Regions from separate parts of the Pseudomonas arabinosi genome, predicted to be linked through region 1. Evidence: predicted binding sites of a transcription regulator. Region 1 holds the regulator's gene; each other region holds the start of a gene.

Region 1 (9,673 bases):
GACCACAACCACGCGCTTGCCCGCCTCGGCCAGTAAACCGGCTAAAGCGATAGAGGAAGTGGTTTTACCAACACCACCCTTTTGATTGGCGACTGCCCAGACTCTCATTCGGATTGTTCCTCCCGGTCGAAATGGTCGACCGAGGAAAAGCTCAACGTATTAATGCGGGTGACGGAGAATTGACGGCACTCTCTCGTCCCGGCGACTTGACCGGGGTCGGTGCAGTTTGTGTGCCAGCACGCTTCAACGCGGCATCCGGTTTCGCATTGGCGGTTCCGGTACCCGTGAGGCTGCGGCGTACATCGAGATTTCGCGACACCACCAGGACGACTCGACGGTTACGCGCCCGGCCCTCGGCAGTGGCGTTGTTGGCCACTGGCTGGAACTCACCGTAACCCACCGACGCCAGGCGACCGGGGTTCACGCCCTGCATCGCCAGCATGCGCACGATGCTCGCCGAACGGGCCGAGGACAGCTCCCAGTTGGTCGGGTATTGCGCGGTGCGGATCGGTTGATCGTCAGTGAAGCCTTCGACGTGAATCGGGTTGTCGAACGGCTTCAGAATCGCGGCAACCTTGTCGATGATGTTGAACGCGATGTCGCTGGGCATGGCGTCGCCGCTGCCGAACAACAGGCTGGAATTGAGTTCGATCTCGACCCACAGCTCGTTGCCGCGAATGGTCATCTGGTTGGAGCTGATCAAGTCGCCGAACGCGGCGCTGATGTCGTCGGCGATGCTTTTGAGCGGATCGCTGGCACCCCCGATCCCGGCGTCGACCTGCTCGGCGTCTTTAACCAGCGGCTTGGCCGGGGTCACGGTCTTCGGTCGCTCGTCGCCGATCGGGATCGGCTTGAGGGCGCGGTCGGAGTCGGTAAACACCCCGATCAACGCTTCGGAAATAACCTTGTACTTGCCTTCGTTGATCGAAGAGATCGAGTACATCACCACGAAGAAAGCGAACAGCAACGTAATGAAGTCGGCGTACGAAACCAGCCAACGTTCATGGTTTACATGTTCTTCAGGTTGCCGACGACGAGCCATAATCCATTACCCCCATCAATCCATGAAGCCCTGAAGCTTCAACTCAATAGAGCGAGGGTTTTCACCTTCGGCGATCGACAGAATGCCTTCCAACAACATTTCGCGATAACGCGACTGCCGCATAGCGACAGACTTGAGTTTGGCGGCAATCGGCAGCAGCACCAGGTTGGCACTGGCCACGCCGTAGATGGTCGCAACGAAGGCCACGGCAATGCCGCTACCCAATTGCGATGGATCGGCCAGGTTGCCCATCACGTGGATCAGGCCCATTACCGCACCGATGATGCCGATGGTCGGCGCGTAGCCGCCCATGCTTTCGAAGACTTTGGCAGCTTCGATGTCGCGGCTTTCCTGGGTGTAGAAATCCACTTCCAGGATGCTGCGAATCGCTTCCGGCTCGGCGCCGTCCACCAGCAGTTGCAGGCCTTTGCGCGAGTAGTTGTCAGGTTCGGCGTCGGCCACCCCTTCCAGACCGAGCAAGCCTTCCTTGCGGGCGGTCAGGCTCCAGTTGACGACGCGATCGACGCCACCGGCGAGGTCGATGCGCGGAGGAAACAGGATCCAGGCCAGAATCTGCATGGCGCGTTTGAAGGCGCTCATCGGGGACTGCAGCAGCGCTGCACCGACGGTTCCGCCGATAACGATCAACGCCGCCGGACCGTTGGCCAGGGCGCCGAGGTGGCCGCCTTCAAGGTAGTTGCCGCCAATGATGGCGACAAACGCCATGATGATCCCGATGAGGCTTAAAACATCCATCAGATACAAGCCTCGACCAGATGCTTGCCAATATCGTCCAGGCCGTACACCGCATCGGCGAGTTCGGCTTTGACGATGGCCATCGGCATGCCGTAGATCACGCAGCTGGCTTCATCCTGAGCCCAGATCGAGCTGCCGCCCTGCTTGAGCAGACGCGCGCCTTCGCGACCATCGGCGCCCATGCCGGTCAACACGACCGCCAGAACTTTGTCACCGTAAGACTTGGCCGCGGAACCGAAGGTGATGTCCACGCACGGCTTGTAGTTCAGACGTTCGTCGCCCGGGAGGATTTTCACCGCGCCACGGCCGTCGATCATCATTTGCTTGCCACCCGGCGCCAGCAACGCCAGGCCCGGACGCAGGATGTCGCCATCCTCGGCTTCCTTGACGCTGATGCGGCAGAGCTTGTCCAGACGTTCGGCGAAGGCCTTGGTAAAGGCAGCCGGCATGTGCTGGATCAATACGATCGGTGCAGGGAAGTTGGCCGGCAATTGGGTCAGAACCCGCTGCAGGGCAACCGGGCCGCCAGTGGACGTACCGATGGCGACCAGTTTGTAGGCTTTGCGTTTCGGCGTTGGCGACGACGAGGCTGGCGCGTGCGTACGTGCCGGAATCGGAGCCGGTGCCGGACGTGCAGGCGCGCTGCTGCCGTAGGTGCTGACGCTCGAAGGTGCAGGCGTCGGGACGGGTGCGGCGACAGGTGCCGGAGCGCTGTAGGTGTTGGCACGACGGTTACTGCGCGAGATGCTGAGAATCTTCTCGCACAGCAGTTGCTTGACCTTCTCCGGGTTACGGGAGATGTCTTCGAAATTCTTCGGCAGGAAATCCACCGCGCCAGCGTCCAGCGCGTCGAGGGTTACCCGAGCGCCTTCGTGCGTCAGCGAGGAGAACATCAAAACCGGAGTCGGGCAGCGCTGCATGATGTGCCGCACCGCCGTGATGCCATCCATCATCGGCATCTCGTAGTCCATGGTGATCACGTCTGGCTTGAGGGCCAGCGCCTGATCAATCGCCTCTTTTCCGTTGGTCGCCGTACCGACGACCTGGATATTCGGATCCGCTGAAAGAATTTCCGAGACGCGGCGGCGGAAAAACCCCGAATCGTCCACCACCAGGACTTTAACTGCCATAAACACTCCGTTAGACGGAGCGAGGCTCAGTCGCCCCGCTCCACCAGAATCAAATACGCCGTGCGGCGTAACGCTTGAGCATGCTCGGAACATCGAGAATCAGCGCAATGCGGCCGTCACCGGTGATGGTGGCGCCGGACATGCCCGGAGTTCCCTGGAGCATTTTGCCCAATGGCTTGATGACCACTTCTTCCTGGCCCACCAGTTGATCGACGACGAAGCCGATCCGCTGAGTGCCCACCGAAAGGATCACCACATGGCCTTCGCGCTGCTCTTCATGAGCGGCAGAGGCGACCAGCCAGCGTTTGAGATAGAACAACGGCAGCGCCTTGTCCCGCACGATCACCACTTCCTGGCCGTCCACGACGTTGGTGGTCGACAGGTCGAGGTGGAAGATCTCGTTGACGTTCACCAGCGGGAACGCAAACGCCTGGTTGCCCAGCATGACCATCAGCGTGGGCATGATCGCCAGGGTCAACGGGACCTTGATGACGATCTTCGAGCCCTTGCCCTTGGTCGAATAGATATTGATGGTGCCGTTGAGCTGGGCGATTTTGGTTTTCACCACGTCCATGCCCACGCCGCGTCCGGAGACATCGGAAATTTCGGTCTTGGTCGAGAAACCCGGCGCGAAGATCAGGTTGAAACAATCGGATTCGCTGAGGCGATCCGCTGCATCCTTGTCCATCAAGCCTTTCTTCACGGCAATGCCGCGCAGAACATCGGCGTCCATGCCCTTGCCGTCATCGGAGATGGACAGCAGGATGTGGTCGCCTTCCTGTTCAGCGGACAGGATTACCTTGCCGCTGCGAGGCTTGCCCATCGCTTCACGCTCGGCCGGCTCTTCAATACCGTGGTCGACCGAGTTGCGCACCAAGTGGACCAGCGGGTCGGCCAGGGCCTCGACGAGGTTCTTGTCGAGGTCGGTTTCTTCGCCGACCAGTTCCAGGTTGATCTCTTTCTTGAGCTGGCGAGCCAGGTCGCGAACCAGACGCGGGAAGCGCCCGAAGACCTTCTTGATCGGTTGCATCCGGGTCTTCATGACCGCGGTTTGCAGGTCGGCCGTGACCACGTCGAGGTTCGACACGGCCTTGGACATGGCTTCGTCGCCGCTGTTGAGGCCCAGACGGACCAAGCGGTTACGCACCAGTACCAACTCGCCGACCATGTTCATGATTTCGTCGAGACGCGCGGTGTCGACCCGCACGGTGGTCTCGGCTTCGCTGGCCGGTTTTTCCGGTGGCGGCGCGGCCGGGGCACGCGCCGGAGCCGGTGCAGCAGCAACAGACTTTGGCGCTTCGGCTTTAGGCTCGGGCGCTTTGGCGACGGGTTTCGCAGCCGGTGCTGGCGCCTTGGCGACAGGAGCAGAAACCACTGCGCCAGTGCCGACCTCGGTGAACTTGCCTTTGCCGTGCAATTCGTCGAGCAGCGATTCGAACTCGTGATCGGAGATCAGATCGCCGCCAGCCGCTTTAGCAGTGGGCGCAGCCGGGGCCGGGACCGCGGCAATGGCCGATTCCAGCGCATCAACGGCAAAGTTGCCCTTGCCGTGCAGCTGATCGAGCAGTGCCTCGAACTCGTCGTCGGTGATATCGGAGCTGTCGCCTGCCGCTTTCGGGGCAGCCGGTGCGGCTGGCGCCGGGGCTACCGCATCGACGGCGAACTGGCCTTTACCGTGCAGTTGATCGAGCAACGACTCGAACTCGGCATCGGTGATTTCGTCGCTGCCCGCCGCATTGCTGCTCGGCGCTGGCACAGCTGCCGGGGCTTCTGCCTGAGCCTTGACGGCGTTCAGCGAGTCCAGCAGTTGTTCGAATTCATTATCGGTGATGTCACCCGATTCGCTTTCAGCAGCCGGTGTTTCGACCACGTCGGCAACCGGTGCAGCTTCTGCCGCCTGCGGCTCGGCCAAACGGGCCAGAGCGGCCAGCAATTCAGGCGTGGCAGCCGTGATCGGGCTGCGCTCGCGGACTTCGGTAAACATACCGTTCACCGCATCCAGCGCTTCGAGAACCACGTCCATCAGTTCCGAGTCGACGCGACGTTCACCCTTGCGCAGGATGTCGAACACGTTCTCGGCGATGTGACAGCACTCCACCAGCTCGTTGAGCTGGAGGAAGCCGGCGCCTCCTTTTACAGTGTGAAAACCGCGAAAAATTGCATTGAGCAAGTCCGCATCATCGGGTCGGCTTTCAAGCTCGACCAGCTGTTCGGACAGTTGCTCTAGAATCTCGCCGGCCTCAACCAGGAAATCCTGAAGGATCTCTTCATCGGCGCCGAAGCTCATTAAGGGGGTGCTCCTAAAGGTCTAAAAACCTAAAAACCTAAAATCCAAGACTGGATAGCAAATCGTCCACATCGTCCTGACCGGACACAACGTCTTCTCTTTTATCGGCATGAATCTGCGGACCTTCACCCTGAGAGAGATGTTTTTGCGGATCTTTTTCTGCCAGCATCGCTTCACGGTCATGTTCGATGCCCGCAAAGCGGTCCACCTGACTGGCCATAAGCACGAGCTTGAGCAGGTTGCTTTCAACTTCGGTGACCAATTGGGTCACACGCTTGATCACCTGACCGGTGAGGTCCTGGTAATCCTGAGCGAGCAGGATGTCGTTGAGGTTGCCCGACACAACGCGATTGTCTTCGCTGCTGCGTGTCAGGAAACCGTCGACTCGCCGGGCCAGCTCGCGGAACTCTTCAGCCCCGACTTCGCGACGCATGAACCGTCCCCAGTCGGTACTCAAGGCCTGGGCTTCGTTGCTCAGGCCATTGACCAGCGGCGTGGCGTTTTCCACCAGGTCCATGGTGCGGTTGGCTGCAGCTTCGGTCAGCTTGACCACATAACCCAGACGCTCGGTGGCGTCCGTGATCTGCGAGACTTCCTCGGCTTGCGGCATGTGCGGGTCAATCTGGAAATTGACGATCGCGCTATGCAGCTCGCGAGTGAGCTTGCCCACTTCCTGATACAGGCCACGGTCACGGGTCTGATTGAGCTCATGGATCAGTTGCACAGCGTCGCCGAACCTGCCTTTTTCAAGGCTTTCGACCAGTTCGACCGCGTGTTTTTTCAGAGTCGATTCGAAATCGCCCTGTGAAGACTCGTTATGCTCCATAGCTCCCCCGTGGCGGACTTGCTTTGCACATCAACCGATGCGTTCGAAGATCTTTTCAATCTTGTCTTTCAACGCCTGAGCCGTGAATGGCTTGACCACATAACCGTTCACACCCGCCTGAGCGGCTTCGATGATTTGCTCGCGCTTGGCTTCGGCCGTGACCATCAACACCGGCAGGTGTTTGAGTTTTTCATCGGCACGCACGTGGCGCAGCAGATCGATACCGGTCATGCCGGGCATGTTCCAGTCCGTTACCAGAAAGTCGATGCTGCCGCTGTTGAGAACCGGAATGGCAGTAGTGCCATCGTCGGCCTCGACCGTGTTGGTGAACCCAAGGTCACGCAACAGGTTTTTAATGATCCGCCGCATCGTTGAGAAGTCATCAACGATGAGGATTTTCATGTTCTTGTCCAATTCGACCTCCAAGCAGTCTTAAACGCGCCCAGCACCTGGACACGCCATTTCAATCAATCCGGCAAAGCACTCAATGACTGTCTGGAGCACAACAGATCGGGACCGGTACGGTTCAACACCCCACCAGCCGCGTTCGCAGTGTCCCCACACTGCCTTCAGCGCGCTCGCCACTCCCCCAAACGCCCCCGCAAACGGGCCGCGCACTGGCTGTGTAACTGGCTGACCCGAGATTCGCTGACCCCCAGGACCTCACCGATTTCCTTGAGATTCAACTCTTCGTCGTAGTACAGCGCCAACACCAGTCGCTCACGCTCCGGCAAATTGGCAATCGCGTCCGCCAGCGCCGCCTGGAAGCGTTCATCTTCCAGATCGCGTGACGGCTCGAGATGAGCACTGGCGCCATCCTCGTGCAGCCCTTCGTGTTCGCCGTCCTGCAACAGATCGTCGAAACTGAATAGCCGGCTGCCCAGGGTGTCGTTCAAAATCCCGTAATAATCGTCGAGACTCAATTGGAGTTCGGCCGCAACCTCGTGATCTTTAGCGTCACGACCGGTTTTAGCTTCAATCGAGCGAATGGCGTCGCTGACCATCCGGGTATTGCGGTGGACCGAACGTGGCGCCCAGTCCCCCTTGCGTACTTCGTCGAGCATCGCGCCACGGATTCGAATACCCGCGTACGTCTCGAAACTCGCGCCTTTGCTGGCGTCGTATTTGGTCGACACTTCAAGCAGGCCGATCATCCCGGCCTGGATCAGATCTTCAACCTGGACACTGGCTGGCAAACGCGCCAGCAAGTGATAGGCAATGCGTTTAACCAGTGGCGCGTAACGCTCGATCAGCTCGTACTGCGCATCACGTGCCGACTTCTTGTAGAGGTTATAGCCACTGGCTGTCATAGCACGGGTCCTGCGGTTTGTTGCACGAGGCGCTCGACGAAAAACTCCAGGTGCCCGCGCGGGTTCGCAGGCAGTGGCCAGGTATCGACCTTCTGTGCAATGGCCTTGAACGCCAGTGAGCACTTGGAACGCGGGAAGGCTTCGTAGACGGCGCGTTGCTTCTGCACAGCCTTGCGCACACTTTCGTCGTAAGGCACCGCGCCAACGTATTGTAAGGCGACATCAAGAAAGCGATCCGTGACCTTGGTCAACTTGGCGAACAGGTTGCGACCTTCCTGCGGGCTCTGGGCCATGTTGGCCAGGACGCGGAAGCGGTTCATGCCGTAATCGCGGTTCAGCAGTTTGATCAGTGCGTAGGCATCGGTGATCGAGGTCGGCTCGTCGCAGACCACCAGCAAGACTTCTTGCGCTGCGCGGACGAAACTGACGACCGAGTCACCAATGCCCGCAGCGGTGTCGATCACCAGCACGTCGAGGTTGTCGCCGATATCGCTGAACGCCTGGATCAGGCCGGCGTGTTGGGCCGGGCTCAAATGAACCATGCTCTGTGTGCCGGACGCGGCCGGGACGATGCGGATGCCGCCAGGGCCTTGCAACAGTACGTCGCGCAGCTCGCAGCGGCCTTCGATCACGTCGGCCAAAGTACGTTTGGGTGTCAGTCCCAGCAGGACGTCGACGTTCGCCAGCCCCAGATCGGCGTCCAACAGCATGACGCGTCGACCGAGCTCTGCTAAAGCCAGGGACAAGTTCACTGACACGTTAGTCTTCCCGACGCCACCTTTGCCGCCGGTCACCGCGATCACCTGTACGGGATGCATGCTGCCCATGAATTTTCTTTACCTTGTCTTACTTAGACGGAGGCCACATTACTGGCTGCGCGTTCACTAACTGAACAATGCATGGCAGACCATCGATGTAGGTACAAAAACTGTTCATTAATACCTCAGCCGACCTGCTTGGTCGGGCTGTGGTAAATATCAGCGAACATGTCAGCCATGGCTTCTTCGCTGGGTTCTTCTTGCATTTGCACGCTTACGGCGCGACTGACCAACTGATGACGACGCGGTAGATGCAAATCATCCGGAATCCGCGGGCCATCGGTCAGGTAGACCACCGGCAATTCATGACTGATGGCCAGGCTCAACACCTCGCCCAGACTTGCCGTTTCATCCAGTTTAGTCAGGATGCAGCCAGCGAGCCCACAACGCTTGTAACTGTGATAAGCGGCCGTTAGAACCTGTTTCTGGCTGGTGGTTGCCAAAACCAGATAATTTTTCGATTTGATGCCACGACCGGCCAGGCTTTCGAGCTGCATGCGCAGTGCCGGATCGCTGGCCTGAAGGCCCGCGGTATCGATCAGCACCACGCGTTTGCGCAGCAAAGGCTCAAGCGCCTGCACCAGCGATTGGCCCGGATCGACATGCGTCACTGACACATTGAGGATCCGGCCCAACGTCTTGAGTTGTTCCTGAGCACCAATTCGATAGCTGTCCATGCTGACCAGCGCGATATTCTGCGCGCCGTACTTGAGCACGTAACGGGCCGCGAGCTTGGCCAGGGTGGTGGTCTTGCCCATGCCGGCGGGGCCGACCATGGCAATCACGCCACCCTCTTCCAGAGGCTCGACTTCCGGTGTGGCGATCATCCGCGCCAGGTGTGCCAGCAACATGCGCCAGGCCTGACGAGGCTCTTCAATATCGGTAATCAGCGCCAGCAAATCGCGCGACAACGGGCCGGACAGACCGATGCGTTGCAGGCGACGCCAAAGATTGGCCTGGGCCGGACGGCTGCCTTGCAGCTGATTCCAGGCCAGGGAGCCGAGTTGCACTTCCATCAGTTCGCGCAGGCTGTTGAGTTCGAAACGCATCGAGTCGAACGCCCGTGGATCGACGCCACCGGAGGCCGGTGCCGCAGCCGGTGCAGGACGACGGGGTTCGGTGTAGGTCGGCTCGATCAGCGGCTCGGCGGCGGTCAGTGGCAGGCCGGCGAACAATTGGCGATTGGTGGACTTATCGCTCTCGCCATCGCTGCGCAGGCTCAGTTCGGCCTGGGCGGTGACGATCCGCGATTGGGTCTTGCGCAGCTCGTCTTCGAGTTCCATGTTCGGAACGCGCGGAGCCAGCGCCGACAACTTGTAATCCAGGGCAGCCGTCAGCTCGACGCCACCGGCGATCCGGCGGTTGCCAATGATGGCGGCATCAGCGCCCAGCTCATCACGAACCAGTTTCATGGCCTGACGCATATCGGCGGCGAAAAAACGCTTAACTTGCATAAACCACTACCTCAGCCGTTGGGCCCTACTGTCGCAACGATGGTCACTTG
Region 2 (9,673 bases), 1.9 Mb from region 1:
TCTGGGCAGTGGTCGGTAACTTTGCCGGCTTCGATCAATTCATTCCGGCGCTGTCGCACATCGAGATGACCGGAGAAGGCGTGTCGTCCCTGCGCAAGAAATTCTTCAAGGACGGCAACCTGGTGGTCGAGCAACTCAACTCCCGCGATGACCAGGCGCTGAACATGACCTGGACCACGATTTACAACACCTTGGGCGTGGCCAATTTGTGGGCAGCGATGAGTGTCGAGCCGCTGGGCGCGGGCAGATCCCGAGCGACCTGGACCATCATCGCCGAACCCGCACAGGCTGGCGCCGAGGCGTTGCCGGGGTTCACGGATTTCGTGCAGGGCTTTGCTGATGACTCGATGAACAATGTGCTGAAGCTGTTTGCGTAAGGCATGAAAAAGCCCGCTGTGGATGACTCCACAGCGGGCTTCTTTTACATCGTTTGATCAGATTTTGAAGCTGTCGACCAACTGCTTCAACCGGTTCGCCTGCAGGGACAACGCATCGCAATCCTTCAACGTTTCATTGAGGTTGGCTACGCTCTGCTGGTTCAGCAGGTTGATCTGGTTAACGTCCACGTTGAGGGTTTCCACGACCGCCGTCTGCTCTTCGGTCGCCGCGGCCACCGACTGGTTCATGCCATCGATTTCGCCAATGCGCTGGGTCACGCTGACCAGTCGCAAACCGGCCTGATTCGCCACTTCGACACTCTGTTCGCTGGAGACCTGACTGGCGTTCATGGTGGTCACCGCTTCACGAGAACCGATCTGCAGCGAAGTGATCATCTTGTGGATCTCCTCCGCCGATTCCTGAGTACGGTGAGCGAGGTTGCGCACCTCGTCCGCCACCACCGCAAAACCACGACCGGCTTCACCGGCACGGGCCGCTTCGATGGCCGCGTTGAGCGCGAGCAAGTTGGTCTGCTGGGAGATGCCTTTGATCACATCCAGAATGTGCCCGATGTTGTCGGTACTGGCGTTCAGGGTTTCGATCTGGGTGCAGGACAGACTGATTTTCTGCGACAACTCGGTCATCGCCAGAATGGTTTTTTCCACCACCTGACGACCGTCATCAGCCTGCTCGCTCGCACCGCTGGCGTGCTGGGAAGCATCGGCGGCGTTGCGGGCGATTTCCTGGGTGGCGGCGCCCAACTGGTTGATCGCCGCGGCCACACTGTTGGTGCGGGCGCTTTGCTCGTCGGAACCGACGATCGAGGCGTTGGACGAAGCCATTACCCGTTGCGACAGGTCGTGAACCTGGCGGGTGGCCGACGACACTTCGGAAATCGACGCGTGAATTCGCTCCACGAACTGATTGAACGAACCGCCCAGCTCACCGAATTCGTCTTTGCTTTCCACGGCCAGACGTCGGGTCAGGTCGCCCTCACCTTGAGCGATGTCCTGCATTGCACGGCTCATGGTGGTCAACGGACGCATCAGCACGTTGATCAGCAGGCTCAGCAGCACGGCAATGGCCGTCACGGCGATAAACATCGCGATCAGCGCAGAAGTGCGGAACTGGCTGAGGGGTGCGTAGGCCTTGTCCTTGTCGATCGACAGACCGATGTACCACTCGGCATTCGGCAAACCACTGACCGGCGTGAACGAAAGGATACGGTCCTGCTTGTTCAGGGTGACTTCCTGGTTGCCCTTCTCGATGCGCACACCGGCGTTCGGGTAGATGTCCTTCAGATTTTTCATCACCTGGTCTTTGTCCGGGCTGACGATCACCTGACCGTCGGCGCTGACCAGGAATGCGTGGCCGATACCACCGAAGTCCACCGAGTTAATGATCTTCACCAGGGTTTCCAGGCTCAGGTCACCACCGACCACGCCGAGCAACTCGCCGTTCTTTTTCACCGGCAGGGCGATGGTCACCACCAAGCCACCGACGGCGGCCATGTAAGGCGGGGTCAGCATGGTCTTGTCGGCAGCCACGGCCTGTTTGTACCAAGGGCGCTGACGCGGATCGTAGCCATCAGGCATCTTCGCGTCCGGGCGCTGAGTGAATACACCGTTGGCCTGGCCGACATAGGTGAACTGGAAGTTCGAGGTCAGGGACGGTTGATTGACCAGCCCCGGGAGGTCGGCATTGGCACCTTGATGGGCGACGTTCTGCGCGAGGTTTTCCAGCACCAGCACGCGGCCGCTCATCCAGTTCTGTACGCTGCTGGCGGTCAGATCGCCGGCCTGCTGGACGCTGGATTCGAGGTTTTGACGGATGGTGTTTCGCTGCAGATAGTCGTTGTACAAAGTGAACAACGCAAAAGCCAGCACCACGACGCCGGAGGCGGCCAGAAGGATTTTATGGCTGAATTTGAGATTCATTTCATGGGACTTCTTATGCAAAAAGTGGGGATGCGTTCCGGGTTGCAACATTCCATGTAACAGCGCAGGCAGGGCTCTGTGTCCGCTCTACTTTGGTGCACGCATGTCTCATCAGGCTGTCGGCACAAACCGGAGAAAACTTAGGCGTTTGTACGAAATGGTCGGCATTCCTGTCAGATACCCGCCGAACGGCGTCCCAGAGCGCCGGCTCAGTCTTTTGTGATGGCGTTTGTTCGTGCGGCAGTTGCAAATTCCTCAACCCTTGATGACAATGCGACTAATTATCATTTGTGACGTTCGGGCTGTCGCGTTCATGTCCTCACCTGAGTTTGCAGTTCAGGCGCTTTACAGTAGCCATCACGGTTGGCTCAACACGTGGCTGCGCGCGCGGTTGGGTAATGCAGCCGATGCGCTGGCATTGCCCACTACAGACATCAAAGGCTTCGCCCTCGGCAATGCGTTGGGCAGCATGGACGGCTACAACGCGACGCATAGCCAAATCGCCAAATCGCCACCAAGACCAGTATCGCATTGCTGGAAACCTCGCAAAGTGTATCTGTGGTAACCCGTGAGCAAATGGACGATCAAGGTTCGCAAACCGTCTCCCAGGCCATGCGTTACACCCCCGGCGTGTTGACCAATCCTTATGGCGCAACCCACCGCTATGACTACGTGGCGCTGCGGGGCTTCAACGATGGTTCGGTGGATAACATCTATCTGGATGGCTTGAAGTCCATGGGGGATAGCGGCACCTACAGCACCATGCAAGTGGGCCCGTATTTCCTCGAACGCGTCGATATTCTCAAAGGGCCGTCATCGGTGCTCTACGGTCGCAGCTCACCCGGCGGTCTGGTGGCGCTAACCAGCAAGAGGCCGCTGTTTGAGGCCTATCATCAGGTTCAAGCCACAGTGGGCTCCCAGGGGCAGCGCGGCATGGGTTTCGACTTCAGCGGCCCGGTGGATGATGACAAACGCATTGCCTATCGCCTGACAGGGCTGGCGGATCAGTCCGACACACAGTTCGATCACAACAAAGAAAAACGCTTCGCTCTCGCGCCTACGGTGAGCATCGATTTCACCGAAGACACCTCGCTGACCCTGCAAGCGTATCTGCAACACGATCCGGACGGCGGTTATCACGGTGGCGTGCCGGCCGACGGCACAATTCATCAGCGCAATGGGAATCGGATCTCCCCGCACTTCTTCGAGGGAGAACCGAGCATTGATGGCTTCCAGCGCGATCAGCAGTCCTTCGGTTATCAATTCGAGCATCGCTTCAACGACGTCTTCACTGCACGACAGAACTTCCGTTACCTCGACTCCAAAGTGAAGCTGGATCAGGTCTATGCCTATGGCTGGACCACACCCACCAGCAATGAGTTGAATCGTTATTTCACCGGTGGTGACGAGAAACTGCATGCGTTCATTGTCGATAGCATGCTGCAAGCGGAGTTCTTCACCGGTGCAACCAAACATACTGTACTGATGGGCGTGGACTACCAGCGTCGCAAAACCGTGGTCGACTGGGCCAGCGGTGGACTTGCACCGATTAATGCGTTCAACCCTGTGTATGGAAATTCGGACATCGACTTCTACAGTCCGACCAGCTACCTGCGTCGCCTGGAACAAACCGGTGTGTACCTGCAAGACCTGATCGAGATGGACAAGTGGCGCTTCTCGCTCGGGCTGCGCCAAGACTGGGTCGAAACGTCCGATGAGAATCGGCTGGCTGAAACCGGCCGGCCGGTGGGAACTGAAATCAGTGACAAGCGCACCAAGCTGACGGGTCGCGCCGGGGCGCTGTATCTGTTTGATAACGGCATTGCGCCTTACATCAGCTACTCCGAGTCGTTCAACCCGAACTCCTATTCGGACAGTGCAGGTAATCCCCTGGCACCGACCGATGGCACTCAGTGGGAGGTGGGTCTGAAGTACCAACCGCCGGGCACCGATAACATGTTCACCGCGTCGCTGTTCCGCATCGATCAGGAGAACCTGGCGACCAAACTGCCGCAGGAAAACTTCTATCGCTCCATAGGTGCTGTGCGCTCCCAAGGCTTGGAACTGGAAGCGCACATGCAGTTGACTGACAACTTTAAAGTGCTCGGCAGCTACACCTTCACCGACCTCGAGTACTCCAAGTCGATGATCAGCACCTTGAGTACGGCCACCGACATAATCGAGAACAAGGGTAACTCGCCAACCCAAGCGCCACGGCACATGGCCTCGATCTGGGCTGACTACAAGTTCGACAGTGCGGCACTCGATGGTCTGCGATTGGGTGGTGGTGTGCGATATGTCGGCTATAGCTGGGCCGACGCGGAAAACACCATGAAGGTGCCGTCCTACACGCTGTTTGATGCGTCTGTTGGCTATGACTTAGGCAAAGTAGGGTTGAAGGGCGTGGATGTTCGCCTGAATGCGAACAACCTGACCAATGAGTCCTATGTGGCCTCCTGTGCCAGCCTGAACTTCTGCTACCTGGGCGAAGAACGCAATGTCGCCGCGACGGTAAGCTACCAGTTCTAATCCCTCGTCATTCCAACAAAGCCAGCGCCTGAATCCGGGGGCTGGCGTTGTCGTCTCTGCGGGAACATTCCACTGGTTTGGCGATGGCGTTTCTGAGCGTTTAGCGAGCCCAGAACGACAAAACCCCTGTCTGCGTTAGCAGACAGGGGTTTCGGAATTCAATCTTGACGATGACCTACTCTCACATGGGGAAACCCCACACTACCATCGGCGATGCATCGTTTCACTGCTGAGTTCGGGATGGGATCAGGTGGTTCCAATGCTCTATGGTCGTCAAGAAATTCTGTGACCAGCCCGTTACAGCGTAACGTGCCAGCAAAATAGGTGACTTCTACTAAAACAAAACCCCTACCTGCATACGCAGATAGGGGTTTCGGAATTTAATCTTGACGATGACCTACTCTCACATGGGGAAACCCCACACTACCATCGGCGATGCATCGTTTCACTGCTGAGTTCGGGATGGGATCAGGTGGTTCCAATGCTCTATGGTCGTCAAGAAATTCGGTAGCCAGGTCGTTTACCTTTCGGTTCACGCTCCAGCGAATGGGTATGCGATAGCTTGGTGTTTTGTGAGTATCTCGAACTTTCGGTTCGTTTCGTCTTCACACACCGCAATCTGGCCTTTCGACGCAAATTGCTTGGGTGTTATATGGTCAAGCCTCACGGGCAATTAGTATTGGTTAGCTCAACGCCTCACAGCGCTTACACACCCAACCTATCAACGTCGTAGTCTTCGACGGCCCTTCAGGGGACTCAAGGTCCCAGTGAGATCTCATCTTGAGGCTAGTTTCCCGCTTAGATGCTTTCAGCGGTTATCTATTCCGAACATAGCTACCCGGCAATGCCACTGGCGTGACAACCGGAACACCAGAGGTTCGTCCACTCCGGTCCTCTCGTACTAGGAGCAGCCCCTCTCAAATCTCAAACGTCCACGGCAGATAGGGACCGAACTGTCTCACGACGTTCTAAACCCAGCTCGCGTACCACTTTAAATGGCGAACAGCCATACCCTTGGGACCGGCTTCAGCCCCAGGATGTGATGAGCCGACATCGAGGTGCCAAACACCGCCGTCGATATGAACTCTTGGGCGGTATCAGCCTGTTATCCCCGGAGTACCTTTTATCCGTTGAGCGATGGCCCTTCCATACAGAACCACCGGATCACTAAGACCTACTTTCGTACCTGCTCGACGTGTCTGTCTCGCAGTCAAGCGCGCTTTTGCCTTTATACTCTACGACCGATTTCCGACCGGTCTGAGCGCACCTTCGTACTCCTCCGTTACTCTTTAGGAGGAGACCGCCCCAGTCAAACTACCCACCATACACTGTCCTCGATCCGGATAACGGACCTGAGTTAGAACCTCAAAGTTGCCAGGGTGGTATTTCAAGGTTGGCTCCACGCGAACTGGCGTCCACGCTTCAAAGCCTCCCACCTATCCTACACAAGCAAATTCAAAGTCCAGTGCAAAGCTATAGTAAAGGTTCACGGGGTCTTTCCGTCTAGCCGCGGATACACTGCATCTTCACAGCGATTTCAATTTCACTGAGTCTCGGGTGGAGACAGCGCCGCCATCGTTACGCCATTCGTGCAGGTCGGAACTTACCCGACAAGGAATTTCGCTACCTTAGGACCGTTATAGTTACGGCCGCCGTTTACCGGGGCTTCGATCAAGAGCTTCGCGTTAGCTAACCCCATCAATTAACCTTCCGGCACCGGGCAGGCGTCACACCCTATACGTCCACTTTCGTGTTTGCAGAGTGCTGTGTTTTTAATAAACAGTCGCAGCGGCCTGGTATCTTCGACCGGCATGGGCTTACGCAGTAAATGCTTCACCCTCACCGGCGCACCTTCTCCCGAAGTTACGGTGCCATTTTGCCTAGTTCCTTCACCCGAGTTCTCTCAAGCGCCTTGGTATTCTCTACCCAACCACCTGTGTCGGTTTGGGGTACGGTTCCTGGTTACCTGAAGCTTAGAAGCTTTTCTTGGAAGCATGGCATCAACCACTTCGTCACCCAAAGGGTAACTCGTCATCAGCTCTCGGCCTTAGAATCCCGGATTTACCTAAGATTCCAGCCTACCACCTTAAACTTGGACAACCAACGCCAAGCTGGCCTAGCCTTCTCCGTCCCTCCATCGCAATAACCAGAAGTACAGGAATATTAACCTGTTTTCCATCGACTACGCTTTTCAGCCTCGCCTTAGGGACCGACTAACCCTGCGTCGATTAACGTTGCGCAGGAAACCTTGGTCTTTCGGCGTGGGTGTTTTTCACACCCATTGTCGTTACTCATGTCAGCATTCGCACTTCTGATACCTCCAGCAAGCTTCTCAACTCACCTTCACAGGCTTACAGAACGCTCCTCTACCGCATCACCTAAGTGATACCCGTAGCTTCGGTGTATGGTTTGAGCCCCGTTACATCTTCCGCGCAGGCCGACTCGACTAGTGAGCTATTACGCTTTCTTTAAAGGGTGGCTGCTTCTAAGCCAACCTCCTAGCTGTCTAAGCCTTCCCACATCGTTTCCCACTTAACCATAACTTTGGGACCTTAGCTGACGGTCTGGGTTGTTTCCCTTTTCACGACGGACGTTAGCACCCGCCGTGTGTCTCCCATGCTCGGCACTTGTAGGTATTCGGAGTTTGCATCGGTTTGGTAAGTCGGGATGACCCCCTAGCCGAAACAGTGCTCTACCCCCTACAGTGATACATGAGGCGCTACCTAAATAGCTTTCGAGGAGAACCAGCTATCTCCGAGCTTGATTAGCCTTTCACTCCGATCCACAGGTCATCCGCTAACTTTTCAACGGTAGTCGGTTCGGTCCTCCAGTTAGTGTTACCCAACCTTCAACCTGCCCATGGATAGATCGCCCGGTTTCGGGTCTATTCCCAGCGACTAGACGCCCTATTAAGACTCGCTTTCGCTACGCCTCCCCTATTCGGTTAAGCTCGCCACTGAAAATAAGTCGCTGACCCATTATACAAAAGGTACGCAGTCACCCAACAAAGTGGGCTCCCACTGCTTGTACGCATACGGTTTCAGGATCTATTTCACTCCCCTCTCCGGGGTTCTTTTCGCCTTTCCCTCACGGTACTAGTTCACTATCGGTCAGTCAGTAGTATTTAGCCTTGGAGGATGGTCCCCCCATATTCAGACAAAGTTTCTCGTGCTCCGTCCTACTCGATTTCATGACTAAGAGATTTTCGCGTACAGGGCTATCACCCACTATGGCCGCACTTTCCAGAGCGTTCCGCTAATCTCAAAGCCACTTAAGGGCTAGTCCCCGTTCGCTCGCCACTACTAAGGGAATCTCGGTTGATTTCTTTTCCTCAGGGTACTTAGATGTTTCAGTTCCCCTGGTTCGCCTCTTAAGCCTATGTATTCAGCTTAAGATAACCATCTTATGATGGCTGGGTTCCCCCATTCAGACATCTCCGGATCAAAGTCTGTTTGCCGACTCCCCGAAGCTTTTCGCAGGCTACCACGTCTTTCATCGCCTCTGACTGCCAAGGCATCCACCGTATGCGCTTCTTCACTTGACCATATAACCCCAAGCAATCTGGTTATACTGTGAAGACGACATTCGCCGAAAATTCGATAATACTCAATTAAGAGCAACTCACAAATTTTACCTTAGCCTGATCCAACACCAGTGAAAGTGTTGTCCAGTCTATCTTTCTATCACATACCCAAATTTTTAAAGAACGATCTAATCCAAAGACTAGAAATCAACATTCACCATCATCACGATGGAATGCTCATTTCTAAGCTTTCAACAAACAGAAGCAGTAGTGGTGGAGCCAAACGGGATCGAACCGTTGACCTCCTGCGTGCAAGGCAGGCGCTCTCCCAGCTGAGCTATGGCCCCGTATTTCTACAGGTTCCCACACAAAATTGGTGGGTCTGGGCAGATTCGAACTGCCGACCTCACCCTTATCAGGGGTGCGCTCTAACCAACTGAGCTACAGACCCAATTTCGGGCTGCTTCTTTATCGTCTTCTTCAATGAATCAAGCAATTCGTGTGGGAGCTTATGGAGCAGCTGATGTCGTCGATTAAGGAGGTGATCCAGCCGCAGGTTCCCCTACGGCTACCTTGTTACGACTTCACCCCAGTCATGAATCACACCGTGGTAACCGTCCTCCCGAAGGTTAGACTAGCTACTTCTGGTGCAACCCACTCCCATGGTGTGACGGGCGGTGTGTACAAGGCCCGGGAACGTATTCACCGCGACATTCTGATTCGCGATTACTAGCGATTCCGACTTCACGCAGTCGAGTTGCAGACTGCGATCCGGACTACGATCGGTTTTCTGGGATTAGCTCCACCTCGCGGCTTGGCAACCCTCTGTACCGACCATTGTAGCACGTGTGTAGCCCAGGCCGTAAGGGCCATGATGACTTGACGTCATCCCCACCTTCCTCCGGTTTGTCACCGGCAGTCTCCTTAGAGTGCCCACCATCACGTGCTGGTAACTAAGGACAAGGGTTGCGCTCGTTACGGGACTTAACCCAACATCTCACGACACGAGCTGACGACAGCCATGCAGCACCTGTCTCAATGTTCCCGAAGGCACCAATCCATCTCTGGAAAGTTCATTGGATGTCAAGGCCTGGTAAGGTTCTTCGCGTTGCTTCGAATTAAACCACATGCTCCACCGCTTGTGCGGGCCCCCGTCAATTCATTTGAGTTTTAACCTTGCGGCCGTACTCCCCAGGCGGTCAACTTAATGCGTTAGCTGCGCCACTAAGAGCTCAAGGCTCCCAACGGCTAGTTGACATCGTTTACGGCGTGGACTACCAGGGTATCTAATCCTGTTTGCTCCCCA
Region 3 (9,673 bases), 3.3 Mb from region 1:
CGGTTTCGGCCAGCCGCGCACGTCCAGTTCCTGCAACGTCCCTGGCCCAAACCGCTCCACCAACCACCGGGGCAACGGCGCCCAGCCGAATCCGCCCTGGGCCATTTCCAGCAGCATCAGATAACTCGGCGCCGACCAGACGCGCCCCTTCGCACGGCTTTCATACGGATTGACGATCGTCGCCAGACGCAGCTCCCGGTGTTGTTGCAACACGTCTTGATCGATGTGGCTCAGCGCCGCCAACGGATGCTCGCGGGACACGAACAGAGCAATCTCGGTCCGCTCTTCCACAGTCGAACTGACCAGGTCCGGGGGGTAACTGTCTTGTTTCTCGGCGAAGGCCACATGCGCCCGACCTCGTTGCACCAAGGCCACCAGGTCATCGCATTCAGCGATCAGGCATTCAAGTTCCAGATCCGGATAGCGCTGCTCGAAAGCGCTGAGCGCCGCTTCGAATCGGTCGGACTGATACGTGTCGGAAATCGCCACGGTCAGTTTTGGCTCGACCCCTTGGGACAGTTGGCTGGCGGTCATTTCCAGCCGACTGGTGGCGGCCAGAATGTCCTCGGCCCGTTGCAGCATCACGTGGCCGGCCGGGGTCAGGCTCGGTTTGCGGCTGCTGCGGTCGAACAGCGTCAGGTTCAAGTCGATTTCAAGGCTGGCCACGGCGGCGCTGATGGTCGACTGACTGCGGCCCAGTTTGCGCGCAGCGGCGGAAAACGAGCCTTGAGTCGCTGCCTGAACGAAGGCCTGCAACACTTCTTGAGAGGCCATGAACTATCGCCTTGATCGATGGTTATTGGTTATGAAGTATCGGTGTGAAGAAGGATCATGGCAACCACAGTCACTCAGAGGAGTCTGGCCATGAGCGCCAACAAATCCATCACTGAACGTATTTTCCAGGCCATCGGTTTCGAATTGCTGGCCATCCTGATCTGTACCCCGTTGCTGGCGTGGATCATGGACAAACCGATGCTCGACATGGGCGTCGTGACCATGGCTATCGCGGCACTTGCCCTGGGCTGGAACGTGGTCTTCAACGGATTGTTCGACCGTGCGCTCAAACACTACAACCTCGTGCACAACGCGTGGGTACGTGTTGTCCATGCGCTGTTGTTCGAAGGCGGTCTGGTCGCGGTGGGTGTGCCGTTGATTGCCTGGTGGCTGAAGGTCAGCCTGTGGCAAGCGTTCGTGCTGGACATCGGCGTGTTGCTGTTTTTCCTGCCGTACACCTACGTCTACCACTGGACGTATGACGTGGTACGGGAGCGGGTAGTGATGCGCCAGACCGTCTCGGGATAAAAGCCAAAGATCTTGATGGCGCTTACAAAAACAATCCACCACTTGAAAAATAATACATAACCTGTGGGAGCGAGCTCGCTCCCACAGATACTGCTGAGTATCAGAACAGTTGGGTGAAGAGCCAATACAAACTGCCCGACAACAGAATCGCCGCCGGCAAGGTCAGCACCCAGGCCATCAGCAGGTTGCGGATGGTCTTCATCTGCAAGCCGCCGCCGTTGGCGACCATGGTCCCGGCCACCCCTGAAGACAGTACGTGAGTGGTCGACACCGGCAGGCCGAACATGTCCGCCGCACCGATGGTCAGCATCGCGACGGTTTCCGCCGAGGCGCCTTGCGCATACGTCAGGTGGGTCTTGCCGATCTTCTCGCCGACCGTCACCACGATGCGTTTCCAGCCGACCATCGTGCCCAGGCCCAGGGCGATGGCCACCGCGATTTTCACCCACAGCGGAATGAACCGCGTGGCGTTGTCGATCTGCTGCTTGAACAGTTGCAGCTTGCCGTTGGTATCGGCGTCGAAGTTGCCAACCTTGTTTTTGTCCATCAGGCGAATGGTTTCGCTGGTCAGGTACATGTCGTTACGCACGTTGCCCATGGCCTCGGCCGGGACCTTTGCGAGCGAGCCGTAGCCCTTCACTTCGTTCCCGATATTGCCGGTCAGCGCGGCGAGGGCAGGGATCAGTTGTGGTGAGGTTTCCTTGCTGCGCATGTATTCGGACAGTATCGCGCGAGGATCGGCGGGCGCCGGCAGCGGCGAACTCTTGACCAGCGCTTGCTGGGTGACTTCGGCCACGGCGGCAAACTGCAGCGCCTGGTCCGCCGGCATGGTGCGGTTCAGCGCGTAAGCCATCGGCAGGGTGCCGACCAGAATCAGCATGATCAGGCCCATGCCTTTCTGACCGTCGTTGGAACCGTGGGCGAAGGACACGCCGGTGCAGGTCAGGATCAACATGCCGCGAATCCACCACGGTGGCGGAGTGTCGCCCTTCGGCGCTTTGTACAGCGCACGATTCTTCACGAAAGCACGCAAGGCCAGCAGCAACAGCGCGGCAAACACGAAGCCGATCAGCGGCGACAGCAACAGCGCATAACCGACTTTGGTTGCCTGCGCCCAGTCCACACCGCTGGTGCCGTCGCGACCGTGCATCAGGGCATTGGCCACGCCGACGCCGATGATCGAGCCGATCAGGGTGTGCGACGAAGACGCCGGCAAGCCCAGCCACCAGGTGCCGAGGTTCCACAGGATCGCGGCGATCAACAGGGCGAAGATCATCGCGAAACCGGCGGAGGAACCGACTTGCAGAATCAGCTCCACCGGCAGCAGGGCGATGATGCCGAACGCCACCGCGCCGCTGGACAGCAGCACCCCAAGGAAGTTGAAGAACCCGGACCAGGCCACCGCGAAATTCGGTGGCAAGGAGTTGGTGTAAATCACCGTGGCCACGGCGTTGGCGGTGTCGTGGAAACCGTTGACGAATTCAAAGCCGAGGGCAATCAGCAGCGCCACGCCCAACAGCAGAAACGGCGTCCAGGTGGTCACCACGGTGCCGAGTTCATTCATGTCGTGCATCAGGCTGTAGGCGGTGAACAACAGCCCGCTGCCCAGCACAGCGAAGAAAATCACGATGGTCAACAGGCTGGGCTTTTTATCGAGTTGCGGTTTTGCGCTACTGGTGGGCGCCTGGGCGGCGGTGAAGGAAGGAGTAGCCATGACGGACAATCCTGAGGGGAGAAGGAATGTCGCCCATGATCGTTGCTGAATGTTACAGAGAGGCTGCGCTGGGTCAGTGTTTGGGGGGGTTTAAAGGCAGAATCAAAAGATCGCAGCCTCGTTTCACTCGACAGCTCCTACATTTGGAATGCGCAACCCTGTAGGAGCTGTCGAGTGAAACGAGGCTGCGATCTTTTGATCTTAATAATCCTGTCGCTTGCGAAACGCCCAACGCCCGGCGATCACGGTAAACGTCGCGACCAATGCCACCAGAATCCAGAACCCTTCCGGGTCGCCGGAAAGCGGCACCCCACCGACGTTCATCCCAAAGAAACCGGCGATGATGTTGATAGGCAAGGCCAGCACCGTGACCACGGTCAGGGTGAACAGCGTGCGGTTGCTCTGTTCGTTTAGGTTGGCGGCGATTTCTTCCTGCAACAGCTTGATCCGTTCGCCCAGCGCCGTGAGGTCGTTGATGATCAGCGCGAACTCCTCGGTGGACTTGCGCAGCTCCTTCACGTCTTCCTTCTGCAGCCACTGCGGCGGGCGATTAAGCAGGCGCAGCAACGAGCCCGGTTCCAGCGCCAACAAGCGTTGCAGGCGCACCAGCACCCGTCGGTTGGCACCCAGCTCAGCGCGGTTGGTCGACAGCCGCGAGGACAGCAACTCATCTTCAATCTGATCGACACTGAGGCTGGTCTTGCGCACGATCTGGGTCAGCACTTCACCCTGATCACGCAGCAGATGCACCAGCAATTCCAGTGGCGAGCGAAAGCATTCTCCGGCCTTCACCGACGAGCGCAGCTTGTCCACTGAGTGCAGCGGTTGCAGTCGCGCGCTGACGATCAGCCGACTGCGGGCGCAGACCCACAGCGTCGAGACATCTGACGAAACCATGCTGCTGAGGTTGAACACCACGTCGTTGACCACCGCCAGCAACGCCGAATCCACGTGCTCGATGCGCGTCGAACGCGAACCCTCATGCAGCGCTTCGAAAAATTCGTCGGGCAATTCCAGATGGCTTTTCATCCAGCGTTCGCAGGCGGCGTGGGCCAGATTCAGGTGCAGCCAGAGAAATTCGTCGTTGTCGCCCGGTTGTTGCAGGCACTGCAATGCCTTGGCCGAGTCGAGCTCCCGGCCGCGCTCGCCGGGGCGAAAACTGAAACCGTACAGCAGACCGAACAGGTCCGTGTCGCGATGACTTTGGTCGATGCTGTGGTTCATGAGGTCTCACTGAAGGAGGCGCGGTCGAACGCAGGCTTCGCCAGCTGCTACAGGTCGCGTTACGGCGGGATTCACAGGTTCACTTGAGCCGCATCATCGCAAGGATTTTTGACGGTTTTGTGACAGAGCGGTAGAGGAGAAACAGTGGCACTACCGACGGTCGGAATTGATTAAAGAACCGCTCTGGCACGCCGATCTTGCCTACGTTAACTTGCACGGCTTCGGCCACTGGTCAAGGTCGCAGACAGGGATGTCCAGACACCTTTCACGCCTGTTTGCGGCGTGTCTCATCCTTGTCATGAGTATCACTCGATGTTGCAAAAATCCCTGAGAGCACAAATCCTCGCGTTGTTGAGCGGCAGTCTGTTCGCGATGCTATTGATCGCCCTGGCCTGCTTTCACTTTTTGTCCAGTGGTGTTCAGAACTACGCGAATCTGATCGAAGGCCCGCTGCACACCTCGCAATTGATCGATGAAGCCAACCTGCAATTCAAGGTGCAGGTTCAAGAATGGAAAAGCGTTTTGCTGCGCGGCAAGCAGCCTGCGGACCTGGACAAATACTGGAAGCAATTCGAAGACCGTCAGCGCGATGTGCAGGGAATCCTCGGTGAGCTGGCCGGGCAGAAAGGTATCGAGCCGTCACTCAAGACTCGCATCGAGCGCCTGCGGGACGAACATCGTCTGTTGGGCGCGGCCTATCAGAAGGGCCGTGACGCCTACGTGGCGGCAGGCGCCGACCCAACGGCTGGCGACACAGCGGTCAAAGGAGTGGACCGCGCGACCAGCGATCAGATGAGTGAATTGGTCAGTGAATTGCGCAAGCAGGGTGCCGAGCAATCGAAGCTGATCAGCGCCGATGCCGATCGCACTGTGTTGCTGGGGATCATTGTGATGCTCGCCTCGGGACTGTTGATCGGGTTGTTGAGCCTGTGGCTGGTCAACCGCAACCTGGTCGAACCGATTCGCAAACTGATCGAGTACGTGGCGCAACTCAGCCAGGGTCGTTTCGCCGAACGCGTGGCCAGCACCCGCCAGGACGAACTGGGCAAACTGGCGATGGCCGCCAATACCCTGCGCGATTTTCTTGCCGAAACCTTCAACCGTTTGCAGCGCAGCGCCTCGGATCTGGACAGCGCCAGCGGTGAGCTGAATTCCATCGCCACCCTGATGGCCAGCGGCACCAACGAGCAGTTCAACCGCACCGATCAGGTGGCCACGGCGATGAACGAAATGTCCGCTACCGCGCAAGAAGTCGCGCGTCACGCAGCCGATGCGGCACGTGCCGCCGATGATGCCGACCAGTCCGCCCAGCAGGGCGAAAAGGTCATGCAGGGCACCATTCACACCATCACCCAAATGCGCGGCGAAATCGCCAATACCGCCACGGTCATCCGTCGTCTGGAAACCGACAGCGGGCGCATCGGCAAGGTGCTGGAAGTGATTCGCGGCATCGCCGAGCAGACCAATCTGCTGGCGCTCAACGCCGCCATCGAAGCCGCCCGTGCCGGTGAAGCCGGGCGTGGTTTTGCGGTGGTGGCCGATGAAGTCCGCAGCCTGGCCCAGCGCACGGCAGCGTCGATCATCGAGATCAACCAGATCATTCAAACGGTGCAAACCGGTGCGGTGGACGCCGCTCAGGCGATTGAAAGCGGTCAGTCGCGCAGTGAGGAAAGTGTCGCGCAAGTGACTCAGGCCGGCGCCATGCTGGAACGCATCACCCTCGCCGTGGAAGCCATCCGCGACATGAACCGCCAGATCGCCACCGCCGCGGAAGAGCAGACGTCAGTGGCCGAAGACATCTCGCGCAACCTCACCGAGATCACCAGCATCGCCAGCACCAATCTGGATAATGTGCAGCGCACGGAAGCGGCCAGCCACAACCTGCACGGGTTGTCGGGGCAGTTGAGTGAAGTGACGGCACGTTTAAGCGCGTAACGTTCCTTGGTCAGTACGACCGCTTAAGTCCGGATTGTAAGACTGAAGGAAAACGTCGTGCCCTGTTGCCCGGTCGAGACCACGTCCAGTTTTCCACCATGGGACTGCGCAATCTGGCTGGCAATGTACAACCCCAACCCGAGGCCGGTCTGCGGTGTTCCGCTGGCCGGTCGCGAGTAGGGCCGGAACAGATGGGGCAGCGCATCCTCGGCAATCAGCCCCTGATTTTTCACGCTCAGCACGAACTGTCCTTCATTGATCTGCGCGCTGATTTCGATCGGGCCATCGGGATCGCCATGAGCAACCGCGTTTGCCACCAGATTGGAGAGTAACTGTGCGACCCGCTCGCGATCGCAATGAACGCTGTGCAAGTCGCCGATGGACGATTGAATGGTGCGGTCGGGATGGACGCTCTGAACCTCTGAAATCACATGCCGCAAGGCATCCTCAAGATCCGGGCACGGCTCGATGTTCACGGGAATGCCACGGCCCAAAGAGCCGCGAGCGAAATCCAGAACGTCATCGACCAGTTTGGTCGCACGACGGGCGCTGGTGAGGATGTGTCGGGCCCGTTGCTGATTCGCCGGATCAGGTAGTTTGCGCAGGAGCATTTCGGCGCTGGCGTTGATGGCGAACAAGGGGTTGCGCAGATCATGTCCGAGCACGGCGATGAACTGTTCGCGCAGTTCGGCGGTTTCGCGTTCCTGCTTCAGCGCTGCTTCGGTCTTTTGCAGTTTTTCTTCGGCCTCGATCTGCAGCGCCAGCATCCGGGCGAAGGATTCCATGGTGCTCTGGATCGTGCTGGATTTGAGGGGCGCAGGGTTGGGGTCAAGGGCGCAGATAGTGCCGAAAAAGCGTCCGTCAGTGCGGAAAATCGGCACGGCGATGTAGCTTTCGAACTGATAGAGGCGAGGGGTGTGGTGATCGCGGTAAAGCGGGTCTTCACTGGCTTTGTCGATGACCACCGAGTGATGCGCCTGACGAATTTCGTGGCACAGGGTCGTGACAAGATCCAGCTCACCGCCGACCTGCAAACCGAAATTCAGCTGATCGAGCACCGCACACGCTGTCCACGACTTTTCGGTGACCCTGGCCACGGCGGCGAAGCGCAGCCCCGTCAGTTCTCGGATCACTTGAAGAATCGCTGGCACCGCACTGATCCGACCGATCGTGGCGATATCTGCTGCCGCTGCTTGCCCCATTTCAATCCATCTCTGCATGAACAGTGTGGTGGGATTCTAGCGGGCTGGAGTTGCGTTGGCGCAACTTGATTGCCTGAATTTGACGTGCAAAAAAGCCGCACGATCCGAAGATCGTGCGGCTTGGTGTTTGTGCATCAGGTGTCTTGTTTGTTGCTCAGTACTTTGCCGGTAGTGGCATCGAAGTCCACATCAAATTCTTTGCCGTCAGCGGTTTTCAGTTCCACTTCGTATTCATAGTTATTGAAGTGGTTGTCCAAATCCGTGTCGGTGATGGTCGCACCCGGATGCAACTTCAGAGCAGCCTGGTTCATTTCTTCCAAAGGCTTGATCTTGCCGCTTTTGACCAGCTCAGGGATCTGGTCGACGCGGACATCGGCTTGGGCCAGGCCAGCGGTGAGGGTCAGGGCAGCAGCAGTGAACAGGGCAGTCAGGGTTTTCATGAGGTTCTATCCTTGGGTGATCTGTTTAAGTGGGATCAGGTTAACCGGTGCAACTTAATCCATCCTTAATTCTCCGAACGCGACTGGGTACAGATCGTTCCCACGATTATCAGTAACCGTTGTTCTGCAGCAATTGAGCAACACTGGCCGCCGCCGGGCGTTTGTAGAACTTGAGCAGTTCGCTGGCGCGGTTGGTGAAGATGCCATCGACGCCGGCGTCCATGACTTTCTGATAATCCACAGCATCGTCGATGGTATAGACATGCACCAGCAGACCTTGGTCGTGGGTGTACTGGTTCATCCAGGGTTGCACCAGGTCCGAGTAGCTCTGATCGCCCCCCTTGGTCAGCGCGGCAGACGGGCCGGTGCCGATCGCGCCCTGGGCTTTGGCGTACTCGACCCATTGCTGGAATTCGGCTTTGTCCTTCGGTTGCTGTTTGGCGTAGTAAGTGGCTTTGTCCTTGTCGCCGGACTCGGCAAACGTCACCTTGGATTTCGGCTCGATGCTGCCTTCACCGACCCACAACAGGAGGATTTTCGGCACTTTCGGCATTTCCTTCTCGAGCAGTTCGAGGCTGCTCTTCTCGAAGGTTTGCAGCACGACTTTACCTTTGCCCTGGCCAACCGCCAGATTGCTCTTCGCCAGTTTCGAACCGGCCGGACTTAACCAGCCGCGGTCCTGGAGTTTTTCCTTGAGGTCGCGCTCGATCCCGGGAAATTGCTTCGGTTCTTTGGTTTCGATGTACAGACCGGGCTTGTGCAGCGGATTGCCTTGGGCAATGTCGATGATTTCGTCGAGGGTCAGAATTTTCAGACCGACGTATGCAGGACGCGCGCGATCCGGGTAGGCGGTGTTGAACCAGCTCCCGGCATCGAGGGTTTTCAGCTCAGCGAGGGTGAACTCGTTGGCCGGGCGGTCCTTGCGTTCAGGGAATTTGCTGGCGACGTCGGTGGTGCGTTGCAGGTTGTCGTCGTGCAGGGCGAACAGCACGCCATCCTTGCTGCGTTGCACGTCCATTTCCAGGTAATCGGCCCCCAGATCGCGGGCCAGTTTGTAAGCTGCGGCGGTGGATTCCGGTGCATCGAAGGACGCGCCACGGTGAGCGATCACCGCTGGATGCGGGATACCAGTGCGGGTTGCCAGTGCAGTGGGGCTTGGCTCGCTGGCGGCCTGCGCCTGGCCGAGGCCCAGCATCAGACTCAGCATCAGGGCGCTCTTGGTGAAGGTAACAGGCATGGTCGAGGTCCTTTCGCAGATTTTCAAAGACGTATCTTTTAACAACTGAACGCCGCTTGCGCTATCGCCAGACCGACATAAACGTGTTTAAAGCTGATTTTTTCAGCGCTTTTGTGCGCTTCTTTGCAGTACTCTTGGCCCCGGCAGTTACCCCGGCAGAGGGAACGCCCATTCGCTTGCCCTGCGTGTAAACCATCGATCACCGGTCCTTTGCGACCTTTTGTGAGGTTTATCATGCGCATCACTTCCGAGCTCATCTGCCAGGCCGCCGACCAACTCAAAGGCTTCGTCGGCCTCAATCGCAAGACCGGCCAGTACATCGTTCGTTTCAGCGAAGACTCCTTCGGCATGGACGTGGCTGACGACGGCATTATTCCCACCAGCGAATTCGTCTGGGCCCCAGGGGCCGGGCAGGCCATGACGCTCAAGCGTGAGTTGATTCAGTTGTTGCTGGATCAGAACATCGATGACCGGATTAACATCACCGAGCCGTTGCGGGTGTACATGAATCGGCGGGAAGTGCCGGAGATTTCGGCGGTTCGCAGTTTGGTGCAGAGCTGAGTTTTGCGGTGACTGTGCGGGCCTCTTCGCGAGCAAGCCCGCTCCCACATTTGATCTG

What was found. The regulator FliA, encoded in region 1, starts transcription of late flagellar genes. The targets are predictions, from matches to a motif close to CTAAAGTTTNNNNNNNNNNNGCCGNTAA.
Region 2: a site for FliA is predicted at 2,432-2,459, ahead of ACMXYJ_RS00745 (methyl-accepting chemotaxis protein). Genes of this name have one in related genera too.
Region 3: a site for FliA is predicted at 4,411-4,438, ahead of ACMXYJ_RS26675 (methyl-accepting chemotaxis protein). Genes of this name have one in related genera too.

The regions. Positions count from the first base shown of each region.
Region 1 covers NZ_CP180480.1:2,115,104-2,124,776, reverse strand. Annotated here, with positions in the region: gene ACMXYJ_RS09905 (ParA family protein) at 1-108, opposite strand, end outside; gene motD (flagellar motor protein MotD) at 152-1,045, opposite strand; gene ACMXYJ_RS09895 (flagellar motor protein) at 1,058-1,798, opposite strand; gene ACMXYJ_RS09890 (protein-glutamate methylesterase/protein-glutamine glutaminase) at 1,798-2,928, opposite strand; gene ACMXYJ_RS09885 (chemotaxis protein CheA) at 2,978-5,215, opposite strand; gene ACMXYJ_RS09880 (protein phosphatase CheZ) at 5,253-6,041, opposite strand; gene ACMXYJ_RS09875 (chemotaxis response regulator CheY) at 6,072-6,443, opposite strand; gene fliA (RNA polymerase sigma factor FliA) at 6,611-7,351, opposite strand; gene fleN (flagellar synthesis regulator FleN) at 7,348-8,178, opposite strand; gene flhF (flagellar biosynthesis protein FlhF) at 8,295-9,623, opposite strand; gene flhA (flagellar biosynthesis protein FlhA) at 9,635-9,673, opposite strand, start outside.
Region 2 covers NZ_CP180480.1:184,514-194,186, forward strand. Annotated here, with positions in the region: gene ACMXYJ_RS00740 (SRPBCC family protein) at 1-377, shown strand, start outside; gene ACMXYJ_RS00745 (methyl-accepting chemotaxis protein) at 435-2,315, opposite strand; partial or broken gene ACMXYJ_RS00750 (sigma-70 family RNA polymerase sigma factor) at 2,629-2,736, shown strand; partial or broken gene ACMXYJ_RS00755 (TonB-dependent siderophore receptor) at 2,722-4,844, shown strand; rRNA gene rrf (5S ribosomal RNA) at 5,007-5,122, opposite strand; rRNA gene rrf (5S ribosomal RNA) at 5,229-5,344, opposite strand; rRNA gene ACMXYJ_RS00770 (23S ribosomal RNA) at 5,497-8,388, opposite strand; tRNA gene ACMXYJ_RS00775 (tRNA-Ala) at 8,639-8,714, opposite strand; tRNA gene ACMXYJ_RS00780 (tRNA-Ile) at 8,742-8,818, opposite strand; rRNA gene ACMXYJ_RS00785 (16S ribosomal RNA) at 8,902-9,673, opposite strand, start outside.
Region 3 covers NZ_CP180480.1:5,727,044-5,736,716, reverse strand. Annotated here, with positions in the region: gene ACMXYJ_RS26695 (LysR family transcriptional regulator) at 1-774, opposite strand, end outside; gene ACMXYJ_RS26690 (multidrug/biocide efflux PACE transporter) at 865-1,302, shown strand; gene ACMXYJ_RS26685 (inorganic phosphate transporter) at 1,403-3,016, opposite strand; gene ACMXYJ_RS26680 (transporter) at 3,218-4,240, opposite strand; gene ACMXYJ_RS26675 (methyl-accepting chemotaxis protein) at 4,553-6,175, shown strand; gene ACMXYJ_RS26670 (GAF domain-containing sensor histidine kinase) at 6,199-7,377, opposite strand; gene ACMXYJ_RS26665 (PepSY domain-containing protein) at 7,512-7,817, opposite strand; gene ACMXYJ_RS26660 (glycerophosphodiester phosphodiesterase) at 7,927-9,054, opposite strand; gene ACMXYJ_RS26655 (DUF2025 family protein) at 9,289-9,615, shown strand.